Caballeronia sp. TF1N1: one gene and its partner. Each later gene encodes a partner of the first gene's protein in a complex. Links are inferred from orthologs where the notes say so. Each region holds a gene or a part of one and is shown on either strand. Other genes may lie near its edges. The genes, in order: hfq and katE.

What was found.
Region 2: the proteins of hfq (region 1) and katE are in contact, whole or in part, in a crystal structure (PDB 3VU3), measured with the Escherichia coli proteins. The link is inferred for Caballeronia sp. TF1N1 from one-to-one orthologs.

Annotation. Positions count from the first base shown.
Region 1 is NZ_CP084626.1:1,625,250-1,631,720, forward strand. The notes cover bases 3,437-6,126. They hold hfq (RNA chaperone Hfq), read right to left. Parts: upstream 5,055-6,126; coding sequence 4,818-5,054; downstream 3,437-4,817. Other genes in these bases: hflX (GTPase HflX), read right to left, coding at 3,469-4,734; der (ribosome biogenesis GTPase Der), read right to left, coding at 5,204-6,126. Also shown: LDZ28_RS07545 (ATP phosphoribosyltransferase regulatory subunit), read right to left, coding at 1-719; LDZ28_RS07550 (DUF2065 domain-containing protein), read right to left, coding at 817-1,002; protease modulator HflC, read right to left, coding at 1,057-1,962; FtsH protease activity modulator HflK, read right to left, coding at 1,976-3,385; more of der, read right to left, coding at 6,127-6,471. UniProt on the Escherichia coli protein: RNA chaperone that binds small regulatory RNA (sRNAs) and mRNAs to facilitate mRNA translational regulation in response to envelope stress, environmental stress and changes in metabolite concentrations.
Region 2 is NZ_CP084627.1:356,486-372,700, forward strand. Bases 1-2,942 are described here. They hold katE (catalase HPII), read left to right. Parts: upstream 1-376; coding sequence 377-2,509; downstream 2,510-2,942. Other genes in these bases: LDZ28_RS15665 (S10 family peptidase), read left to right, coding at 1-231; LDZ28_RS15675 (transporter substrate-binding domain-containing protein), read left to right, coding at 2,706-2,942. Outside these bases: more of LDZ28_RS15675, read left to right, coding at 2,943-5,924; LDZ28_RS15680 (hypothetical protein), read left to right, coding at 6,029-6,601; LDZ28_RS15685 (L,D-transpeptidase), read left to right, coding at 6,985-7,983; LDZ28_RS15690 (DMT family transporter), read right to left, coding at 7,987-8,862; phnS (2-aminoethylphosphonate ABC transporter substrate-binding protein), read left to right, coding at 9,036-10,106; 2-aminoethylphosphonate ABC transport system ATP-binding subunit PhnT, read left to right, coding at 10,123-11,187; phnU (2-aminoethylphosphonate ABC transporter permease subunit), read left to right, coding at 11,165-12,049; 2-aminoethylphosphonate ABC transport system, membrane component PhnV, read left to right, coding at 12,096-12,875; LDZ28_RS15715 (glycogen/starch/alpha-glucan phosphorylase), read left to right, coding at 13,473-15,926; LDZ28_RS15720 (DUF6232 family protein), read right to left, coding at 15,993-16,215.

The DNA of each region.
Region 1 (6,471 bases):
AGCGCACGCGCGATGACCGGCAGATTCGGCAGACGGCCGCGCGCGGTTTCGAGCACCGAGGCGTCGCCGTAGAGCGTAGGCAGCGCGCGCAACGCTTCGCGCGGCACCTGGCCGAGATGCGCCGTGAGTTCGTTGATAAGCGGCACATCCTTGCTCGCGAGCGCCTCATAGAGCGCTTCGCCAAGCGATGCAGCCGCCGGTTCCAGTTCCAGCAACGCGGCGAGCACGCCCGCGTGGCACAGATCCAGACGCACTTTCGTGAGACCCGCGAGATGCAGCGAATCGAGCATCAGTTGCTGGATTTCGAGGTCCGCTTCGAGCCCCGCGTGGCCGTAGATTTCCGCGCCGATCTGAATCTGCTCGCGCGTCGCGTGCAGGCCGCGCGGACGCGTGTGCAGCACGTTGCCCGCATAGCACAGACGCGTCACGCCATGCCGGTTCAGGAGATGCGCGTCGATGCGCGAGACCTGCGGCGTGATGTCCGCGCGCAAGCCGAGCGTGCGCCCGGACATCTGATCGACGAGTTTGAAGGTGCGCAGGTTCAGATCGCTGCCGCCGCTCGTCAGAAGCGATTCGAGATATTCGAGCATCGGCGGCATCACGAGCTCGTAACCGTATGAACGGAAACGATCGAGCAGACGGCGTCGCAACTCTTCGATCTTGCGGGCTTCCGACGGCAAGACGTCGGCGATATTCTCGGGAAGTAACCAGGTGGACATCGATACGTTTCCTACGGGGCGCGCGGCGCGGCGTGACGCGGCGCGCTTTGACGAACGGATTTAAACAAGATAGGCCAATTGGCGCATCACGGTGTGCTCACGTTGCGATGAGCAGCAGGATGAGCCCGAGCACCATCGCGATCAGTCCGCCAATGCGGATGTGATGCGTCGGGCGCTCCGCGATGCGGCGAAAGGTATCGCGCCACGCGGTCGGAAAAACGAAGGGAAACATTCCTTCGATGATCAGCATCAACGCAAGTGCGAGCAGTAACGTCTCGGCCATGTTCCAAGGGAGAAAGGCGAAAGCGCGAACGGATCGCGCTTTCGCGGGGCACGATCAGCGCTTGGCCGTGGCAGCCGCGGAAGAAACATCCGCGCTGCCGCCGTTCGGGCCGCGCATGAAGCGGAAGAAATCGCTGCTCGGGTCGACCACCATCACGTCGCCCGGCTTGAAGGTCTTCTTATACGCTTCGAGGCTCTGATAGAACTGGTAGAACTGCGGATCGCGTCCGTAGGCGTCCGCCGCTATGGCTGCCGCCTTGCTGTCTCCTTCGCCCTTGATGGACTGTGCCTGACTGTATGCATCGGCGAGAATCGCCTGTTGTTCGCGCTGGGCGTCCGCCTTGATCTTGTCGGCGTCCGCCGTGCCCTTCGCGCGCTCGATGGCGGCGGCCTGCTGACGCGCCGCGATCATGCGTTTGTAGACGGAGTCGGCTACCACGGACGGAAAGTCGATACGCGTCATCTGTAAATCCACGAGCTGCACGCCGAAGGCCGCCGCCGCGTCTTCCACCGACTTCTGCGCTTCGCTTGCGAGCGTTTGCTGGCTGCCGAGCGCGTCCGTGAGCGAACGCTTCGCGAACGCACTGGCGAGCGACGTGCGCGCGAGCCCGACGATGCGCTCCTGCGCGGTCTGCGTGTTCTTCTCGTTGCTCTCGAACAGTTTGAGCGGATCGGCCACGCGATACTTGATGACGGTATTCACCAGCACGTCGTTCTTGTCCGACGTGGCGAAGCGGTCCGCGCCCGCTTCGTCGATGGTGAGCGTGCGGGTATCGACGAGCGTGAGCGTCTGGAACGGCGCGGGCAGCTTGAAATGCAGGCCCGGGCCGTCGAGTTTCGGTTCGCCGTCACCGTGGGAAGCCACGACGGCAGCATGCCGTTCGTCGACCGTGAAGATCATCGATGAACCGATGAACAGCACGATCACGACAGCGACCACAAGCGCAATGATTCGATTCATGTTCTCGCGCTCCTTATTGCAGGTCGTCTTGACGATTGCGCGAGCGGAAAGCATCGCGGGAGCGCAACGGGTCGCTTGCACTGCTTGCGGCACTGGCCGCGCTGGCCGCACTGGCTGCAGTCGTCGCGCTGGCCGCGCCGTTGGCCGGCGCGCTCAACACGGCCGGCGACGACGCCACGCCCGGCGCACGCGCCTGTGCGCCATCGCCAGCGGGCGCGCTTGCGGCTGCGGCGGCACTGGCGGCATCGGCTTCTTTCACCTGCTGACGATTCGCCTCGACGAGCTTGTCCAGCGGCAGATACACCACGTTATTGCCTGCCTTGCTGTCCACGAAGACCTTCGTGGTACGCGAATAGATTTGCTGCATCGTGTCCAGGTACATGCGTTGACGAACGACCGCGGGCGCTTTCGAGTATTGCTCGTAGACCTGCTTGAAGCGCTCGGCGTCGCCCTGTGCTTCGGTTACCTGGCGATTGCCGTAGGCCGTGGCTTCGTCGACGAGACGCGCCGCGTCGGCTTTCGCACGCGGCAGCAGCTGATCGGCATAGGCTTGCGCGGTGTCGCGAGCGCGCTCGTTGTCCTGACGCACGCGCGAAGCTTCCTCGAATGCCGCCTGCACTTGCGTCGGCACCTGCACGCTTTGCACGGTCACGCCCGTCACCTGCAAACCGGTGCGGTAGAGATCGAGCGAGCGCTGGATAGATTCAGTTAGACGCGCGCGCAACGCCTCGCGATCCTTGTAGAGCATGTCGTCCGTGCTGATGGACCCGGCGATCTCGCGGACTGCCGCCTGCGACGCCTGCGTGACGCTCTGGTCGGGATCGAGATTGCGGAACAGGAAGTCGGTCGGCGACTTGATCTGATATTGCACGGCGAAGCGCACGTCGACGATATCGGCGTCGTTCGTCAGAACCGAGGCATCGCGCACGTTGCCTTGCGCGAGCGCGGTGCCGCGACCCACTTCGACCGAGCGGACCTGCGAGATGTCGACGATATCGTGCGACTGAAACGGATACGGCAGGCGCCAGTGAATGCCTTGCGCCACCGTTTGCCGATATTTGCCGAACTGCGATACCACGCCGACGTGACCGTCCTGTACGACGAACACGCCGCTGCCGAGATAGATGGCGATCAGCACGCCAATGACGATGCCAAGCCCGATGCGCGTGCCGCGGCCGTTCTCGCGCGGTGCGCCGCCGTTGGGCTTGCGTCCGAACAGACCGGCGATGCGACGGTTGAAGTCGCGCCACATCTCGTCGAGATCGGGCGGGCCTTCGTCCTTGCCGTTCGGGCGCTTGCCGTCTTGCGGACGCTTCGAGTCGTTCTTCACGCCGTTGCCTTCGCCCCGCCCCCAGCGCGGATCGTTGATCGAAAAGGCGGCATGCATGCGCTGCCTGTTAGTCCGCTCGTTGTAGTCGTTCACTCGGTGATTCACCATTAGACAGCCGGGGGTAGACATCCAGACAGATAAGCCCGGGCGATGCAATCCGGAGTTCCGCGAGCCGATCAGTGACCGTGCTCGGAAACCTTGTGGTCACGTTGTTCGGTCAGCCGGTGGTCTTCCGGCTGCGCGTTCGTGTCGTGTGTTTCGTTTGACCCGGACAGCGGGGATTGCGTTGCATCGGACTCGAGTTGCGGCGCTTCGATTTCAGCGAGCACGCTCGGTAAGGCCTCTTCGCTTTCGTCCGTTTCCGCAGCAGCGATTTCGGCGATGGCAGCGCGCAGCGCATCGAGCCCCTGGCCCGAGCGTGCACTCAAAAAGACGCGCGAAATATTACCATACTCGTCCCTTTCAACCGCTTCGCCACGGGCCGCCAGCTCAGGCACCGCGTCGATCTTGTTGAAGACGAGAACCTGCCGGATGGAATCCGCGCCGATGCCGCGCAATACCTCGTTCACCTGATCGATCTGATCGAGGCGCACGGCGCTCGATGCATCGACCACATGCAGCAGCAAGTCTGCGTGGATGGTTTCCTCGAGCGTGGCGCGAAAGGCCGCGACGAGCTGGTGAGGCAATTCGCGGATGAACCCGACCGTGTCCGATACCACCACGTGCCCCGCTTCCTCGCCGAGATAGACGCGACGCGAGGTTGTGTCGAGCGTGGCGAAAAGCTGGTCGGCGGCGTACGCCTGCGCCTTCGTGAGCGCATTGAACAGCGTGGACTTGCCGGCGTTGGTATAGCCGACGAGGGAGACCGACATCGTGCGATTACGCGTGCGCTGACGACGCTGCGTACCATGCTGACGGCGCAACTTCTCGAGCCGGGTCTTGAGCGCCTTGATACGCTCACCGATCAGCCGGCGGTCCGTTTCGAGCTGCGTTTCGCCCGGACCGCGCAGGCCAATACCGCCCTTTTGCCGTTCCAGGTGAGTCCACGCGCGAATGAGCCGTGTCGACAGATACTGCAGCTGTGCGAGTTCGACCTGCAATTTGCCTTCGTGGCTGCGGGCGCGCTGCGCAAAGATGTCGAGGATGAGGCTCGTGCGGTCCACCACGCGGCGGTCGAGCGCGAGTTCGAGATTGCGCTGCTGCGCGGGCGCGAGTGCGTGATTGAAGATGACGAGTTCGACGTCGTTCGCTTCGCAAGAAAGGCGCAGTTCTTCAACCTTGCCGCTGCCAATGAACATCTTGGCGTCCGGAGCCGAACGGCGGCCGGTTAGCGTGACGGCGGGATGGGCGCCTGCACTTTGTGCGAGCAGGCTGAGTTCTTCCAGACTGGCTTCGAAATCGATCTTGCCGAAGTCGATGCCGACGAGCGCTGCATTGATCAAATTGATATTTTTCGGTTTTTGAAGCGACCGGCGAATTGTTTGATGTTCGCTTTTTTTTAAAACAGCGCCGGTCGCGACGAGGTTTAGGACGATTCAGCGTCCGGGTGGAAATTCACCGGACGGGCCGGCACGACGGTGGAAATGGCGTGCTTGTAGACCATCTGTGTGACCGTATTTCGGAGCAACACGACATACTGGTCGAACGATTCGATGTTTCCTTGAAGCTTGATGCCGTTGACCAAATAGATCGACACCGGCACGTGCTCTTTACGCAGCGCGTTCAAAAACGGGTCTTGTAACAATTGCCCTTTGTTGCTCATAGCAAACTCCGTGTTTTTTTGCAGGTTGGATGTATTGTCGGCGAAGAAAAAGAGATCCGCCGACAATCGCTACACTATAGCTGATTTTCGTTTCCGCACCAGCCTGGCCAAATGGCCGACCGGCCTGAAACGCTTGACTCACGCGGCTTTCAGCCTTTGTCCGCGTATGGGTTATGGCTCGACCGGAACTCTATGCGCAGTGGCGTCCCGACCAATCCGAAAGTTTCTCGGAAGCGCCCTTCCAGATAGCGTTTATAAGTCTCGGTAATGGCGTCGAGCGCATTGCCGTGCACCACGATGATCGGCGGATTTTGTCCACCCTGGTGTGCATAACGCAGCTTCGGACGAACCGGACCGCGACGGCGCGGCTGCTGAAACTCCACCGCGTCGATGAGCGCGCGCGTGAGCTTCGGTGTCGGCAACTTGGCCATGGCGGCGGCGTAGGCTTCATCGACAGACTTCATCAATGGGCTGATGCCGCTCTTCTCCAGCGCCGAGACGTAGTGAAATTTAGCAAAGTCCAAAAACTTGAGCTTGCGGGTGAGATCCGCCTTCGTGCGTTCGCGCACATGCGAATCCAGACCGTCCCACTTGTTCACGCCGACCACGAGCGCGCGGCCCTGTTCGACCACGAAGCCCGCGATGTGCGCGTCCTGATCCGAGATGTCTTGCTGGGCGTCGAGCAAAAGGATCACGACGTTGGCATCGGAAATTGACTGCAAGGTCTTCACCACCGAAAACTTCTCGATGGCCTCGAACACCTTGCCGCGACGACGCAAGCCCGCCGTGTCGATAAGCGTGTATTTGCGGCCTTGTCGCTCGAAATCAATATAGATCGAATCGCGCGTGGTGCCGGGCATGTCGAACGCGATCACGCGCTCCTCGCCGAGCAATGCGTTCACGAGCGTCGACTTGCCAACGTTCGGACGTCCGACGATGGCAATCTTCACGCCGTGCTGCGCCTTCTCTTCTTCGCTCTCCTCGGGCTGACCGGCATATGCGATGTCGAGCGCGTCGTTGATCATCTCGGTAACGCCGTCGCCGTGCGCAGCCGAGATCGCGCGCGGATCGCCGAGACCGAGTTCGTAGAAGTCGGACGCGACGGCCGAATACTTCATGCCCTCGGCCTTGTTCACGACGAGAAAAAGCGGTCGGCCGGTCTTGCGCAGATAGTCGGCAATCGCCTTGTCTTGCGGCGCGAGCCCGTTGCGTCCATCGACGATGAACACGACGATGTCTGCCTCTTCCACCGCCTGACGTGTCTGCCGGGCCATTGCGTGCAGGATGCCGTCTTTCGCGACCGGCTCGAAGCCGCCCGTATCCACGACGAGATACGGCCGCTCGCCGCCCACGCGGCCTTCGCCGTAATGGCGGTCGCGGGTGAGGCCGGGCAGATCGGCGACGAGTGCATCGCGCG
Region 2 (16,215 bases), on another replicon or contig:
CTTCAGCAGATGCCGTTGATCAACAGCGTCGTCAGGCAGAATCTTTCCGCGGCGTTTTATCCATCGGGACATATGGTTTATCTCGACGGAGCATCGCGCACGCAACTGAAGGCGGATCTCGCGAAGATGTACAACGAGGCCACGTCGAACTATGCGGCCATGACGCGCATCATCTCCTTGCAGAAGGTAACGGCGGAGAAGGCATTGTCGCCAGCGAGTACCGGTGTCTGATAGTCACAAGCGGGCGAGGCTTCGGCTTCGCCCGTCGCGCCCCGCCGGGCGTCCCGCTGCAAGCGGAAACCCTATCTCCTTCGGGAACAAGGCTTGCGAATGGCCCGAAAGGCTAAAAGCAATCTTCCCCAAGGAGTCCCCTCAAATGGCAACAAAGAAGCAACCCACGAATAGCACCGCGCGTCCGCCTTCGCAGAGTCCGAACGCCGCGACCAACAAGAAGATCGAATCGCTCGAAGCCTTCCGCAGCGATGCAACGAATCAAGCCCTGACCACGAACCAGGGTGTAAAAGTCTCCGATAACCAGAACACGCTGCGCGTTGGAGCGCGCGGTCCGTCGCTGCTCGAAGACTTCATCATGCGTGAAAAAATCACGCACTTCGACCACGAGCGTATTCCGGAGCGCATTGTTCATGCGCGCGGTTCGGCGGCGCATGGCGTGTTCAAGGTGTACGAGTCGCAAGCCGAATTGACCAAGGCCGGTTTCCTGCAAGACCCGTCGAAAGAGACGCCGGTCTATGTGCGCTTCTCCACCGTGCAAGGCTCGCGCGGTTCCGCCGATACCGTGCGCGACGTGCGCGGCTTCGCGGTCAAGTTCTACACCGACGAAGGCAACTTCGATATGGTCGGCAACAACATGCCCGTGTTCTTCATCCAGGACGCGATCAAGTTTCCCGACTTCGTGCACGCCGTCAAACCGGAGCCGCATAACGAGATTCCGCAAGGCGCGTCGGCGCATGACACCTTCTGGGATTTCGTCTCGCTCGTGCCCGAGTCGGCGCATATGGTGATGTGGGCGATGTCCGACCGCGCCATTCCCAAGAGTCTGCGCACCATGGAAGGCTTCGGCATTCACACGTTCCGTTTCGTGAACGCGGAAGGCAAGGGGCGCTTCGTCAAGTTCCACTGGCGGCCGACCATCGGTTCGGCTTCGCTCCTGTGGGACGAAGCGCAGAAGATCGCGGGTAAGGATGCCGATTACCATCGCCGCGATTTGTGGGAAGCCATCGACAAGGGCAACTATCCCGAGTGGGAACTGGGCGTGCAGATTGTCGAGGAAGAGGACGAGCACAAGTTCGACTTCGATCTGCTCGATCCGACCAAGATCATTCCCGAGGAACTCGTGCCGCTCAAGATGATCGGCAAGATGACGCTCAACCGCAATCCCGACAACTTCTTCGCGGAAACCGAGCAGGTCGCGTTCTGTCCGGGACATATCGTGCCGGGCATCGACTTCACGAACGACCCGCTCCTGCAAGGACGTCTTTTCTCCTATACCGATACGCAGATCAGCCGTCTTGGCGGCCCGAACTTCCACGAGTTGCCGATCAACCGCCCGATCGCGCCGCTGCATAACGGTCAACGCGACGCGATGCATCGCCAGACCATCGACAAGGGTCAGGCTTCCTACGAGCCGAATTCGATCGATGGCGGCTGGCCGAAGGAAACGGCGCCGGCAGCATCGGGCGGCGGCTTCGAAACCTACACGGAACGCGTGGACGGCGAGAAGATTCGCGTGCGCAGCCCGTCGTTTGCCGACCATTTCTCGCAAGCAACGCTCTTCTGGAACAGCCAGACGCAGCCAGAGAAGGATCACATCGTCGGCGCGTATTCATTCGAGTTGAGCAAGGTAGAGCGCAAGTTCATTCGCGAACGCGAACTTGCTCTGCTTGCGAACATCGACGAGGTATTGGCCGCGCGCGTCGCGGAAAATCTCGGCATGCCCGCGCCCAAGAAAAACGCGAGCCCGGAGCAACTCGGCAAGTCGTCGGTGACGGAATCGCCGGCGCTGTCGATCATCGCCAAGGCCGTGCCGTCGATCAAGACGCGCAAGGTCGCGATTCTCGCCGCGAAGGGCGCGGATGCCGCGAGCATCAAGGCCGTCAAGGAAGCGCTCGCGGCGGGCGGCGCGCAAGCGCTTGTGATCTCGCCGACGCTCGGGTTCCCTGCCGAAGGTATCGAAGCGGACGCCACCATCCTCGGCATGCCGTCCATCATGTTCGACGGAATGATCATCGCGGACGGCAAGGCAAGCGCGAAGACGCTGTCCGAATCCGGCGACGCGCGTCACTTCGTGCTCGAATCGTTCAAGCATCTGAAAGCGATCGGCGCGATTGGCGACGGCGAGGATGTGCTTGCCGCATCGCATCTGCCTGGCGGCGATGAAGGCGTGGTCGTCGGCAGCGACGCGAAGACCGTGCTTAAGACCTTCATCGAAGCACTGGGCAAGCATCGCGTGTGGTCGCGCGCGCAGAAGGCGGAGTCGGTGCCCGCGTAATCGCCCGGCAGCACGCGTTTCGCGCCGTGCAACGCAGGGCGCGTGCGTGGGCGCGCCGGCGATAGGCGCGCCGGCGCGTTTTTGAGACACTGGCCGCACCGCTCGATTTCGGGGGTGCGGCTTGTTTCATTCTGCGATTCGTCGAGCTGACGGAACACGGCGACAGCGTTCGCGCCGTTTGCTGTGGACGCTTTGTGTGCTGCTCGGCTGGTGGCTCGGCGATGCCTTCGCGGCGCCGCCGCTGATCGTCGGCGCGGTGCCGGGCATGGTGCCGCCGCTCGAACTGGCCGTGTCCGGCGCGCCATCCGATTCGTCGGCGTTGCGCGGCATTTCGGTCGATGTTCTGAACGCCATTTCCGAGCCGCTCGGGATGACGCCGCAATGGCGCCTGTATCCGGATCGTCCCGCGATGCTGGCCGCGCTCGAACGCGGCGAGATCGACATGGCGACGAGTTCGGCGGGCTTCGATGCCGGTGCGCCGCTCGAACTGAGCCATTCGTATTTTCCGGTGAAACCGGTGTATTTCGCGCCGCTCGCGGCATATGCGCCGACGCATCGGCTCGCTTATGTCGACACGCAGATGGACCCCGCGCGGTTGCGTGCGGCGTATCCGTCCTTGCAGCCGGAGGCGTATCCGGATGTGCTCGCCGCCGCGCTGGCCGTCTCGCTCGGCCGTGCCGACGGCTTCGTCGGCGACGTGACGACCGCCGTGTATGTCATCAGTCATCTGGACTTGCCGAACATCGGCGCGCGCGGTTTTACACCGTTCGATGCAGACGGCTATCGCTTTGCTTTCGCAGCCAACCGGCCGGCCGCGCGCGCATTGCGTGAGCGTGTCGATGCCGCGCTGGCGCAGTTGCCGCCGAATTTCCTGCTGACAATGAACGCGCGCTGGTACGTTTCGATGACCGCGGTGACGCTGGATCGTCCGCTCGACTTGACACCCGAGCAGCGCGCGTGGATCAAGGCGCATCCAGTCGTGCATTACTCGATGTTTTCGCAAATTCCGCCGCTCATGTTCCGCAATTCGCACGGCGAACCTGCGGGTCTCGCCGCCGACCTGCTCGATGTGATCTCGCGGGGAACGGGCTTGCGCTTCGAAGCGCGAATGCGCGGTTCTTTGTCTCAGATTGCCGCCGACCTGACGAGCGGTAAGTCCATGTTCACGCCCTACGGCGTTTCCCCCGCATGGCAACCGGTGCCGCTCACGGCGTCCGTGCCGTTCGGCGAGAGCCTGGTCGGCATCGTCACGCGTGCGGGTCAGGCGCCCCTGCGCGATGAGACCGCGCTCGCGAACAAGCGGGTGGCGCTCCCGGCCGGGATTTCGGCCCTGGCGTTGAAGCGCGAATTCGTGCGGCATCTGCGCATCGTCGAGATGCCGTCATTCGACGAGCAGTTCAGCGCGGTCGTGAACGGCGATGCCGACGCGGCTTTGGTCGATCTGACGCTCGCGAATTACGCGGTCGCCAATCCTTACCGCGGCAAGCTCGTGGTGAGCGGCGTGCTCTCCGGCAAACCGCTCGAGCAAGGCTTTCTCGTCTTGCGCAATGAGCCGATCTTACTCGGCATCATCAACGACGCGATTGGCCATCTTCGCGCCTATCAACTCGAAGCACTGCGCGGGCGCTGGCGGCTTGGCGATCATCCTGAGACATTGTGGGAGCGCCGCCGTCCGCAAGTCGAGGTAGGCGCGCTGCTTGGCGGTGCGCTTGTTTTCGCGCTGATCGGCTGGGCGGTGTCACTGCGAACACAGATCATGCGCCGGATTGCCGCCGAGCAGGCAATGCGCGCGGCGAAGGAGGAAGCCGAAACGGCGAACCGCGCCAAGTCGACGTTCCTCGCCACCATGAGCCACGAAATCCGCACGCCGATGAATGCGGTGCTCGGCCTCATCGAACTGGAACTGCGCGCGCCCGGCGAACGCGCCGCGACCGAACGCGCGCTCGGCACGGCGCATCGCGCGGCGGCGGATTTGCTCGGCATGATCGACGATCTGCTCGACGTCGCGAAAATCGAAGCCGAGCGGCTGGTGCTCACGCCCGCTCCGCTCGAACTCGAAACGTGGATGACGAGCGTGGCCGCGATATACGAGCCCGCCGCGCGCGCCAAGGGCATCGCGTTGATCGTGCGCCGCGCGGATTCGGGCGAAGCCTGGTTGCTTGCCGACGGGCAGCGTTTGCGGCAGGTCGTCGGCAATCTGCTATCGAACGCGATCAAGTTCACGGATATCGGGGCGGTGACGCTCGACTACCGTGTAGACGCGCCACAGGGCGGCACGCGGGCGCTGACATTCGCGGTCGCGGACACGGGCGTGGGCATCGCGCCCGAGCGGCAAGGCGCGCTTTTCACGCCGTTCGTGCAGGCACACGATGGCGGCGCGCGCCGCTATTCGGGCACGGGCCTTGGCCTCACCATCTGCAAGCGGCTCGTCACGATGATGGGCGGCGAGATCACGCTCGAAAGCGAGCCGGGACGCGGCACACGCTTTACGGTCTGCGTGAGCTTGCCGGAGGCATCGTCGTCCGAAGCGGGACGCGCGCCGGAGCACGCATCGGTGGCTCCGACCGGTGCGACGCTCGCGGGCTTGCGGGTACTCGTCGTCGACGATCATCCGGCGAACCGGATCGTGCTCGAAGGGCAGATCAGGCTGCTCGGCGGCGCGCCGCAACTGGCCGTCGACGGCCGCAGCGCGCTCATCCGCTATCGCGGCGATCCATCCGCGTTCGATGTGATTCTCACCGATTGCTCGATGCCCGAAATGAGCGGCGAGGAACTCGCGCAGGCGATCCGCGGGGACGAAAGCGCGCGCGTGCAAAAGGCGCGGCCGTTGCCTGTCGTCGGCCTCACGGCGAACGCGCAACCGGAGGCGGCGCGACGCGCGGTCGCGGCAGGCATGACGATGTGCCTCGTGAAGCCCATCTCGCTCGACGGCCTGCGCGATGCGCTCGTCGCGGCGACCGAAGGTGTAGCGCGGCGAAGCGGGCCGGTGCGGGAGAAAGCGGCAGAAGTCTTCGACAGCGCGCTTGTCGCGAGTTACGGCGATCAGGCCGCGACGCTCGCCGGCACCCTCAAATCCGCGCATGCGCAAGACCTGATCGACGCCGAGACCGCGTTCGATGCTTGCGACCACGCGCTCTTGCGCGACATCGCGCATCGCATGAAAGGGGCGGCGTCGCTGGTCGGCGCCGTGCGCTTCACCGATGCATGCGTCGCCTTGCAGCTCGTATGCGATCGCGCCATCGACGAAGACCGCAACGGCGAGGACGACGCCAGCATCGCGGTCGCTTACGGCTCCTTTCATGCCGAGGCGCTTGCGCTCGGCCGCGCGCTCGACGCCGCGCTTGCGTCTTCGAGTGCGGCGAGTGCGGCGCAGACCTTGCCGCACGCATCCACGGATCGGCTCGCGGACTTTTGAGCCACAGCGCGATGCACGCCTTTGGTGTGTTCTAATGCGATTGTTCAATATCTCAAAAATAAGCGGCGTCGCATTGGCCGCATGATGAATTGCACTTCCGAGGCATGGATCGAAGGGATATACCCATCTTCAAGCGACGCTTCGCGCGTCACGCTTATGCGACCGCTGCCGCTCGTCCCGCGCGCGCGGCGTTTGGCGCGCTCCTGATCACGCTCAATGGCGCGCTCATGGTGTGGCCTGCAAGCTCGCGGGCGCAGCGTCCCGATTGGCTCGATCCGCATGTCACGCAGTCGACCATCGTCGAGACGATCTGCGTGCCGGGTTATGTCGATCGCGTGCTGCCGTCGTTCGAGACGCAGATGCGCCAGAAAGAAAAACTGCTCAAGCAACGTGGCATCGATGCTTCGTTCGCATCCGAATATGCGCTGGATCATCGCATGCCCGTATTGCTCGGCGGCTTGCCCAATGCGCCCGCGAATCTCGATCTGCGCCGCTGGGAAGGCCGTGCCGGACAGCGCCGCAAGGAGCGGCTCGCGGTCTATCTCAAACGCTGTGTCTGCACCGGCGACATGACACTGAAGGATGCGCAGTCGACCATGTCCGGCGACTGGCCCAACCGCTATCCGAATCTGTCCAGCATGACGTGCGGCGCGTTCTCGGGCCCATCGACGGAATGAACTTTGCTGCGCCAGATGCAACGAACGAAGCCGGTGCGCGTCTTTGCGTGCATCGGTTCTTGAATGTTCGGGGCTGGGCGATCGATATGGATTGCCAGGCTTGAGTCTGGTCAGGCAAGGCGGATCAATCAATGCATCTGGCAGGGAATAGAGAAACAGCATTTGGCGCGAGAGCAATCGTCGTTGGAGTGGCTGCCGCGCTTGTGGCGTATGCGGGGGCGGTGGGCGCGCAGCAGGCGCGTCTTGCGTCAGAGTCCGCTTCGGCATCTTCTTCGAATGGAAGTGCGCCGTCGGGTTTGCAGCGAAGCACATCGCCTGCGAACGTGCTCCAGGGGCACGTTACGTCGACGCCCGCATCGCCGCCGTTGATTCCAGGCGCAAGCGTGCCATTGAGTGCAAGCGCGCCTGAACGCGCATTGCCCGGCATGCCGGTGCCGATGAAGCCGCAAGTTGCTTCGGGAGCTTCGGAGGCGTCGGCGGCCTCTGCTGCATCGGCTGCATCGACCGTGGAACCGGCATCGGCCGCGAGTGCCGCATCGGAGGCCGAGGCGCCCGAAGTCCCGCTGCCGCCCGAACCGCCCGAGCCCAACTTGGCGCAACGCCATGACCTGCCGCCCGCCGGAGCCTTCGCCATGCGACAGACTTTCGCGAAAGAGGTAAACCGGCGTCTCAGCGTTTCCCAAGCGGATCAGCAGGCCTACGGTCGCGTATTGCAGCATGCGCTCGATGAAAGCGGACATGGCGATCTCGCCAATGAGTTCGTCGTGCTGGTCGATCGCAGCGCGAACGTGCAGGCGCTCATGCTTTTCTTCCGCGCGAAACCGGCCGATGCCTGGTCGCTGATCGGCGCATCGCCGGTATCGACAGGACGGCCGGGCACTTACGATCACTTCGTCACGCCGCTCGGCGTGTTTCAGCACGTGCCGGGCAACATGGATTTTCGCGCGGAAGGCACGCTCAACGAGTTCAAGATTCGCGGATACGGCGCGCGCGACATGCGCATCTACGACTTCGGCTGGGCCGATGGCGAGCGCGGCTGGGGCAAGGGCGGCATCTCGCCGATGCGCTTCCAGATGCACGCCACCGATCCGCAGAAACTCGAACCGCTTCTCGGCATGCGCCATTCGAAAGGCTGCGTGCGCATACCGTCGACGCTCAATACTTTCTTCGATCATCGCGGCATCCTCGACGCGCAATACGAAGCCCGTGCCGCCGAAGGAGGGTCGATGTGGATACTCAAGTCCACGCGTAACGCGACGCCCTGGGCGGGTCACTTTCTGGTCGTCGTCGATACGGCGAGAAAGGCGCGTCCGGCATGGTCGCCGGGTCCGGGGAAGGCGGTGCGTGCGAACATCCCGGCGGGCGCCGATACGGCCGATTGACGGTTATCTCGCCCGCGCCAGCGATACGCCCACGAGCGCCGCCCCGAACCCCGCGATTTGCACCAGCCCGAGCGTTTCGCCAAACGCCAGATAGCCTTCGATCGCGGCAAGCGGCGGCGCGAGAAACAGCAGCGCGGTGGCACGCGAGGCATCGCCACGGCGGACCATCCACACGAAAAGCGTGGTCGCGGCACCCGAGAGCATCACGATGCCCCATCCAAGCGAAACCCAAGTCGTCGCCGAAGCAATGAAGCGATGTTCCCCAAGCGCGAAAATCAGCAGTAACGCGACGAGCGCGGCGCCCGCATTCTGCAGCGCGCTCGCGCTGCGGATATCGGCGCGTGCCAGCGAGCTCTTCTGATACAGCGTGCCCGCGGTAATCGCCAGGACGGCGAGCAGCGCCGCCATGACGACGAGCCACGAAGGCGCGGCTCCGTGTGTCGATGACGCATGACCCGTCATCACCTTCGGCGCAAGCACGAGCGCCACGCCAGTGAGCCCCAGCACGAGGCCGCTCCATGCGCGCGGCGACAGACGTTCGCCGAAGAAGCGCGCGGCAAACGCAGCGGTCAGAAGCGGTTGCAACGCGCCGAGCAGCGCCATGATGCCCGCAGTCAGCCCCTGTGCGACGGCCCAATAACCCGCGCCCAGATAAACGCCTTGCAGCAGCGCGCCTGCAAGCAGATGCCGTAGAACATCGGCGCCTTTCGGCCAGCTTGCCCGGCTTGCGAGCGCCACGACGACAAACAGCAACGCCGTGCCGCAGAAGCGCGCGAACAGGTACACGTTCGGATCGACGTAAGGGGTAATCGCGCGCGCGACGATAAAGCCTGTCGACCAGAGTAGGACGAAGACCGGCGCGGCCAGCAAGGAGAGCATCGTCAATCAGGCGTTTGGCGGAAAGGCCGAAGTATGCGGATGTGCGTGCACCGCGTCTTGTCCAATCCTGCACCGCTTACGGCATTCACGTGTCTGTCACACGGCTCTGCAATGCTTCGACACCAGCGCAGCACCCGAGCCGCGTCACCTTATCTCATCGGATCAATCACGAAATGACTCGCGACCTTCGCCTCGCACGCACGATGCTGCCGGCCATCGCCGCCTTGATGGCGTTTGCAACCTCGCCGGCACACGCAGCCGATGCCGTCGTCCTCTACACGGCGGACGGCCTCGAAAATCTCTACAAGGACGTGCTCCCGGCTTTCGAGAAGAAGGAAGGCGTCAAGGTCAATATCGTCACGGCGGGCAGCGGCGAAGTGGTGAACCGCGCGAGCGTCGAGAAAGATTCGCCCAAGGCGGACGTGCTCGTGACCTTGCCGCCGTTCATCCAGCAAGCATCGCAGAGCGGCCTGCTGCAGCCGTACCAGAGTGTGAACTACAAGAACGTGCCGGCTATCGCCAAGGCGAACGACGGCGCGTGGGCCACCTTCGTCAACAACTACTTTTCTTTCGCCATCAATCCGGAAGTCACGAAGAGCGCGCCGAAGACCTTCGCCGATCTCTTGCATCCGAACTACTCGGGCAAGATCGCATATTCGAATCCGGCGACGGCGGGCGACGGCATGGCGGTCATCATCCTGACGTCGGCCCTGATGGGCGAAGACAAAGCGTTCGATTATCTGAAGTCGCTCGAACGAAGCGCGAAGTTCCATACCAAGGGCACGGGTTATCTCGATGTGCTGCTCTCGCGTAACGAGATCGCCTTCGCCAATGGCGACCTGCAAATGGATCTCGACGATGCCGCGAACGGCGGTCTGTCCATCAAGCCGCTTTTCCTGTCGCATCAGAACGGCGACGCGCCCACCACGTTCCAGTTGCCGTATGCAATCGGTCTCATCAAGAGCGGGCCGAATCAGGCAGCGGGCAAGAAGCTGATCGACTATCTGATGTCCGCGGAAGTGCAGTCGAAAGTGCCGGACATCTACGGCATTCCGGCGCGCACCGATGTCGCGCTCGGCGGCAAGAACGGCGAAGCGGTGAAGCAGGCAATTGCCGGCGTGAAGCTGATTCCGGTGGACTGGAACGAAGTCATGCAGAAGAAGGCTGGCTGGACCGAGCGCTGGAAGAATGAAGTGATCGGCCAGTCGGGCAAGGAGACCGAGGTCGTGAAGCCGAAGTCCTGACGTGAATACGTTTGCTCTGAGCTCGTCCGGAAATGCGCTCGCTCATGAACACGAAGCGCGATCCGGCGTGCATATCGAAGGACTCACGGTGCGCTTCGGCGCGCGCACCGTGCTCGATCAACTATCGCTGCACATCGAACGTGGCGAGTTTCTGACGGTACTCGGCAGAAGCGGCTGCGGCAAAACCACGCTGTTGCGCTTCATCGCCGGATTCATTCAGCCCGATGCCTTCGCGGGCGCGCTTTTTATCGCAGGCCGCGAACTCACGCACGTGCCGCCGCATCAACGTAATCTCGGCTTGCTATTCCAGAGCTATGCGCTCTTTCCGCATCTTTCCGTATTCGATAACGTCGCCTTCGGCCTGCGCGCGCGCAAGCTGAAGACGGGCGAGATCGCGCGCCGCGTCGCCAATGCGCTCAAACTCGTGCAACTCGCCGATGCCGGCCACGTCATGCCCGCGCAACTCTCGGGCGGTATGCAGCAGCGTGTGGCGCTTGCCCGCGCGCTCGTCATCGAGCCGGATGTGCTCTTGCTCGACGAACCGCTTTCGGCGCTCGATGCCAACCTCCGCGCGTCCGTGCGCAGCGAGCTGAAGGCGTTGCACGAGCGCTTGCCGAATCTGACTATCGTTTGTGTGACGCACGATCAGGACGATGCGCTCGTGCTGTCCGACCGCACGCTTCTTATGCGCGATGGCCGTATCGCGCAACTCGGTTCGCCGCGCGAGTTGTACGACGCGCCGAACGACGGCTTCGTCGCGCGCTATCTCGGTGCCGCGAATCTGCTGCCGCCGCGCGTGGTGTATCCCGTCGGCGACGCGCGCCACGACGAACGCGAGCGGCTTGCGTGCATTCGGCCGGAGCGCTTCTCCATCGTGCCGCTCGGCGATGGGCCGTTGCACGGCACGATTGCATCGGTCGAATGGTATGGCGCGTCGCTCTCGATTTCCGTCTCGCTCGATGCGTGGCCCAACGAGCCCGTACTCGTTTCGACGCAGCGCGGCCACACGCGCATGCCGGAAAAGGGCGCGCGCGTTTCCCTGACCTTCGAGGCTGACGATGTCGTCCTTGTCCATCCCTAAAGAGGCCGCCGGGCGAGCGCAGGACGGCCAGGCGACAATCGCCGCGCGGCGCGGCAAGAAGGTGCAATGGCAGTTGTGGTTCATCCTCGTGTTCGTGCTGGGGCCGCTCGTCGTCTATCCGCTCTCGCGCCTTGCCATGTTGAGCGTGACCGGGCCGCACGGCTTCACGCTGCACGCCTACACCGCGTTCTTCGGCAATCCGGAGACGCGCGGCGTGATCGGCACGACGCTCGGCATCCTCTTCGCAAGCGCAAGTCTCGCGTCATTGCTTGGCGTCGCGCTCGCGTCGATGCTGTTCTTTCGGCCGTTTCCCGGCGCGAAGCTCGTCACGCGTTTCCTCGAGTTGTTCGTGGCGTTCCCTTCGTTCCTCGTGGCATTCACGCTGATTTTTCTTTATGGCTCGCAGGGTTCGGTGAGCATCGGCTTGCAACGGCTTTTTTCGCTCGATACCCCGCCGCTCGATTTCCTCTTCGGCATCGGCGGCGTGATTCTCGCGGAGGTCGTGTTCTATGCGCCGTTCGTGGTGCGCCCGACGCTCGCTTCATACGCCATGCTCGACATGCGTCTCGTCGAGGCCGCGAAAAGTCTCGGCGCGGGCGGCTGGATGGTCGCGACCAAGGTCGTGTTGCCGCTTGCGTGGCCGGGAATCGCGGCGGGCACCATCTTGTGCTTCCTCCTGACGCTCAACGAGTTCGGCATTCTGCTCGTCTTGGGCAGCGCGCATCTCATCACCTTGCCAATTGCCATTTACAGCGCGGCGACCGTCGATCTCGACTTGCCGACCGCAGCGGCGGGATCGGTCGTGATGTTGCTGATGTCGCTCTCGCTCTATGCGCTTTATCGACGCTTGCAAAGACGCTGACATGCAGCTTTCGACCTCGTTCAAACCTGGAAAGCCAGTCTCGCTGATGCGCGCGCTCGTTGCGTTCCTGGCTGCGCTCGTGTGCTTCTGGCTCTTCGTGTTGCCGGTGGTCGTGGTGGCGTTGTCGAGCGTTGCGTCGCACTGGTCGGGCACGATCTTCCCCGATGGCTTCAGCACGCGCTGGTTCGGGCGCCTCGGCTCCAGCGATTTCGACGCGCTGACGACGAGCCTTGGCGTCGGCTTCGGCGTCGCGATCCTCGGCACCGCGCTGGGATTGTGGCTTGCGTTGGCACTGGAGGGCCGTGACCGGCGCGGCCTGGGCGCATTCGTCGATGCCATTGCAATGATGCCGAACGGCGTACCGAGCGTGGTGTTGGGCCTTGCGGTACTGATTGCGTATCACAAGCGTCCGCTGGACCTGTCCGGCTCGGCGGCGATCGTCGTCATGGTGCAACTCGCGCTGGTCTTGCCATTTTGTTACCGCTGCGCGGCGGCTGCATTGCGACCGGAATTGACGACCTTGCGCGAGGCCGCCGCGAGCCTTGGCGCGCCGCCGCGCATGGTGTTGTGGCGCGTGGTGTTACCGCAACTCGTCCCGGCGATAAGAGCGAGCCTGGCGTTGGGATTCGCGCTATCGCTCGGCGAATTGGGCGCGACATTGACGGTGTATCCGCCGGGCTTCGCGACCGTGCCGATAGTCGTGGTGGGGCAGGTTAATCGAGGGTATTACTTGCCGGCATCGGCGCTATCGCTGATATTGCTGGCGGCGTCGCTGGCGGCGCTGTTGTTGATAGCGGTCCGCGCACCAAGACGAATCGATAGATGAAAACGCTACGGAAGCCGAAGCAAAGCCCAATGAAGAATTTGCTGGGCGCATCCAACGGCCGCGCGTCGCACTAAGCCGGAAGCACCAAGCGTTACACCAGTCAGACAATCTGCGAGACCAGCGAGTCCCATGAGCGCCAGGAACGGCGATTGAGCAAGGCCGACACTTAGGCGCGTGCCGGCGTAGAACTCAGTCCTGACCACGCGCCCGATCAGCGGGCAGGATGAAGGCTGCTTTCCTCGGTGACTTTCATTGCAGCAACAAAGGAAGCTACCCCCGCCGGGGAGGCGGCTACTGAACAAGACTGCAAGAGGAGATAGCAAATTCCCCGTCGCAGGGGCGGCGACGACTGATTGAAACCGCAGGCCAAGAATGCAAATTCCCCGAACCGGCAAGATCAACCGCCCACGGAAAATCAGGCGTGAGCGACCCACCGCATGTCATACCAAAAAAAATAAAACTGGCGTAACCTGCACCTTCAGGCCACGACCGCAACCCGCGCGAACAGGGAGCCAGGCAAGCCGCAGGCCAAAAAAGCACTGAACTCCCACCACGCTTTCGCTGTCGTTGCATATGTTGCAAATACCGGAGGTTTCGATGACATCCGTCGATCTGGAATTCGACCAGCTCAACAGCAGTGTCGATGCGCTACGGCGCTCCATCTCGAATCGCCTGATGTACGGCGTCGGCAAGGACGCGGTTACCGCGCAGCCGCGCGACTGGCTCAATGCCGTGGAGCTCGCCGTGCGCGACCGCCTCGTCGCACGCTGGATGCGCACCACACGGCAACAATACGAACAGGACGTGAAGCGCGTCTATTACTTGTCGATGGAATTTCTCATCGGCAGAACCTTCACCAACGCGCTGCTTGCCCTCGGCATTCATGACGAAGTCCGCGAAGCGTTATCGGGCCTCGGCATCGATCTCGCCTCGCTCGAAGACCTCGAACCGGATGCCGCGCTTGGCAACGGCGGCCTTGGCCGGCTCGCAGCCTGTTTCCTCGATTCGATGGCGACGGTCGGCGTGCCCGGTTTCGGCTACGGCATTCGCTACGAGTACGGGATGTTCCGGCAGACCATCGTCGATGGCAATCAGGTCGAAATGCCCGATTACTGGCTGCGCGCGGGCAACCCGTGGGAGTTTCCGCGCCCCGAGGTGACGTACACGGTGCACTTCGGCGGGCGCACGGTGCAGCACGACGATCGTACCGACTGGATCGATACCGAGCACGTCAACGCGATGGCCTACGACACGGTCATTCCCGGCTACGCCACCACCGCGACGAATACGCTGCGCCTGTGGTCGGCGCGCGCCACCGACGAGTTCGATCTATCCGCGTTCAATCAGGGCGACTATCGGCGCGCGGTCGAAGCGAAGAACACGTCGGAGCACGTCTCGCGCTTGCTGTACCCGGATGACTCGACGCAAGCCGGCCGCGAATTGCGTCTGCGTCAGGAATATTTCTTCGTCTCCGCGACGATGCAGGATCTGATCCGCCGCTATCAGCGCACGCATACGCATTTCGGGCGTCTCGCGGAAAAGGTCGCGGTGCATCTGAACGACACGCACCCCGTGCTCGCCATCCCCGAACTCATGCGCCTGCTCGTGGATCGTCACGGCGTGCCGTGGGACAAGGCGTGGAAGCTGATTCAGCAGATGTTCTCCTACACGAATCACACGTTGATGCCCGAAGCGCTCGAAACGTGGGATGTCGAAATGTTGTCGCGTCTGTTGCCGCGGCATCTGGAGATCATCTTCGAGATCAACGCGCAGTTCCTGAAGCAAGTGACCGAGAAGTTCGGCCGCGACGTGGAACTGATCCGCCGCATTTCGCTCGTCGATGAATACGGCCAGCGGCGCGTGCGGATGGCGCATCTGGCGATCGTCGCAAGTCACAAGGTGAATGGCGTCTCGAAGCTGCACTCGCAACTGATGACGCAAAACATTTTCGCCGACTTCGCGCGCATGTACCCGGAGCGCTTCACCAATGTGACGAACGGCATTACGCCGCGTCGCTGGCTCGCGCAAGCGAGTCCGTCGCTGTCATCGCTCATCGACAAGCGGCTTGGACCGCGCTGGCGCAGCGACTTGTTCGAACTCGGCCGGCTGCGCGAATGGCGCGACGACCCCGAGTTCCAGAAGGCGTTTCAGGACGCGAAGTTCGCCAACAAGCTGCGCCTCGTCGAGCGCGCCAAACGCGAAGCCAACGCGATCATCAATCCCGAAGCGCTGTTCGACTTGCAGGTGAAGCGCATCCACGAATACAAGCGGCAGTTGCTCAACATCTTGTATACGATCGTGCGCTACAACCGTATTCGCGAGAATCCCGAGCAGGACTGGACGCCGCGTGTGGTCATGTTCGCGGGCAAGGCGGCTTCGGCCTACAAGATGGCGAAGAGCATCATCAAGCTCATCAACGACGTCGCGAAGAAGATCAACGCGGACCCGCTCGTCGGCGACAGGCTCAAGGTAGGCTTCGTCCCGAACTACGGCGTGAGCGTGGCGGAGCTCATCATTCCCGCCGCGAACTTATCGCAGCAGATTTCGATGGCTGGCACCGAGGCATCGGGCACCGGCAACATGAAGCTTGCGTTGAACGGCGCGCTGACCATCGGCACGCTGGATGGCGCGAACATCGAAATTTGCGACGCGGTGGGCCGCGAAAACATCTTCATCTTCGGCAACACGACCGACGAGATCGAAACGCTGCGGGCGGCGGGCTACAGGCCACGGCAAATCTACGAGGACAATCCGGAGCTCAAGGTGGCGCTGGACCAGATTCGCCTCGGGCACTTCTCGCCGGAAGAGCCGCACCGTTTCTACGACATCTTTCATACGCTCGTGGATTGGGGCGATCACTACATGGTGCTCGCGGACTTCGACAGCTTCGACAAGACGCAAACCGAGGTCGATCTCAAGTACCGAGACAAGGAAGCGTGGACGAAGAGCGCGATCGAGAACGTCGCCGGAATGGGGATATTCTCATCAGATCGGACCATCGCGGAATATGCCCGCGATATCTGGCACGTCGAGCCGCTGAACCTGACTTGACGATGGCTTGAACTGAAGTAAGTGCCGCGCGCGGGTACGTCCCGCGCGTGTTCTTTTGTAGCGGCGTCAGGCTTGCGGCTTTGCGGCCGCTGTCTGCGCGTGTTTCGCGACCGCGTCGCCGACCAGCGCGGCCACGCGATCCGCAAATTCCTCGTCCTTCGTGATGATGACTTCGCGCTCGCCTTCGGGCGTTGCGACCATCAATTGATAGATCACGTCCTGCGTGATCCACGACAGATAGCCGACCACGGCCACCATGATGCCTAGCACGAGCGCCGGCCCCGAACCC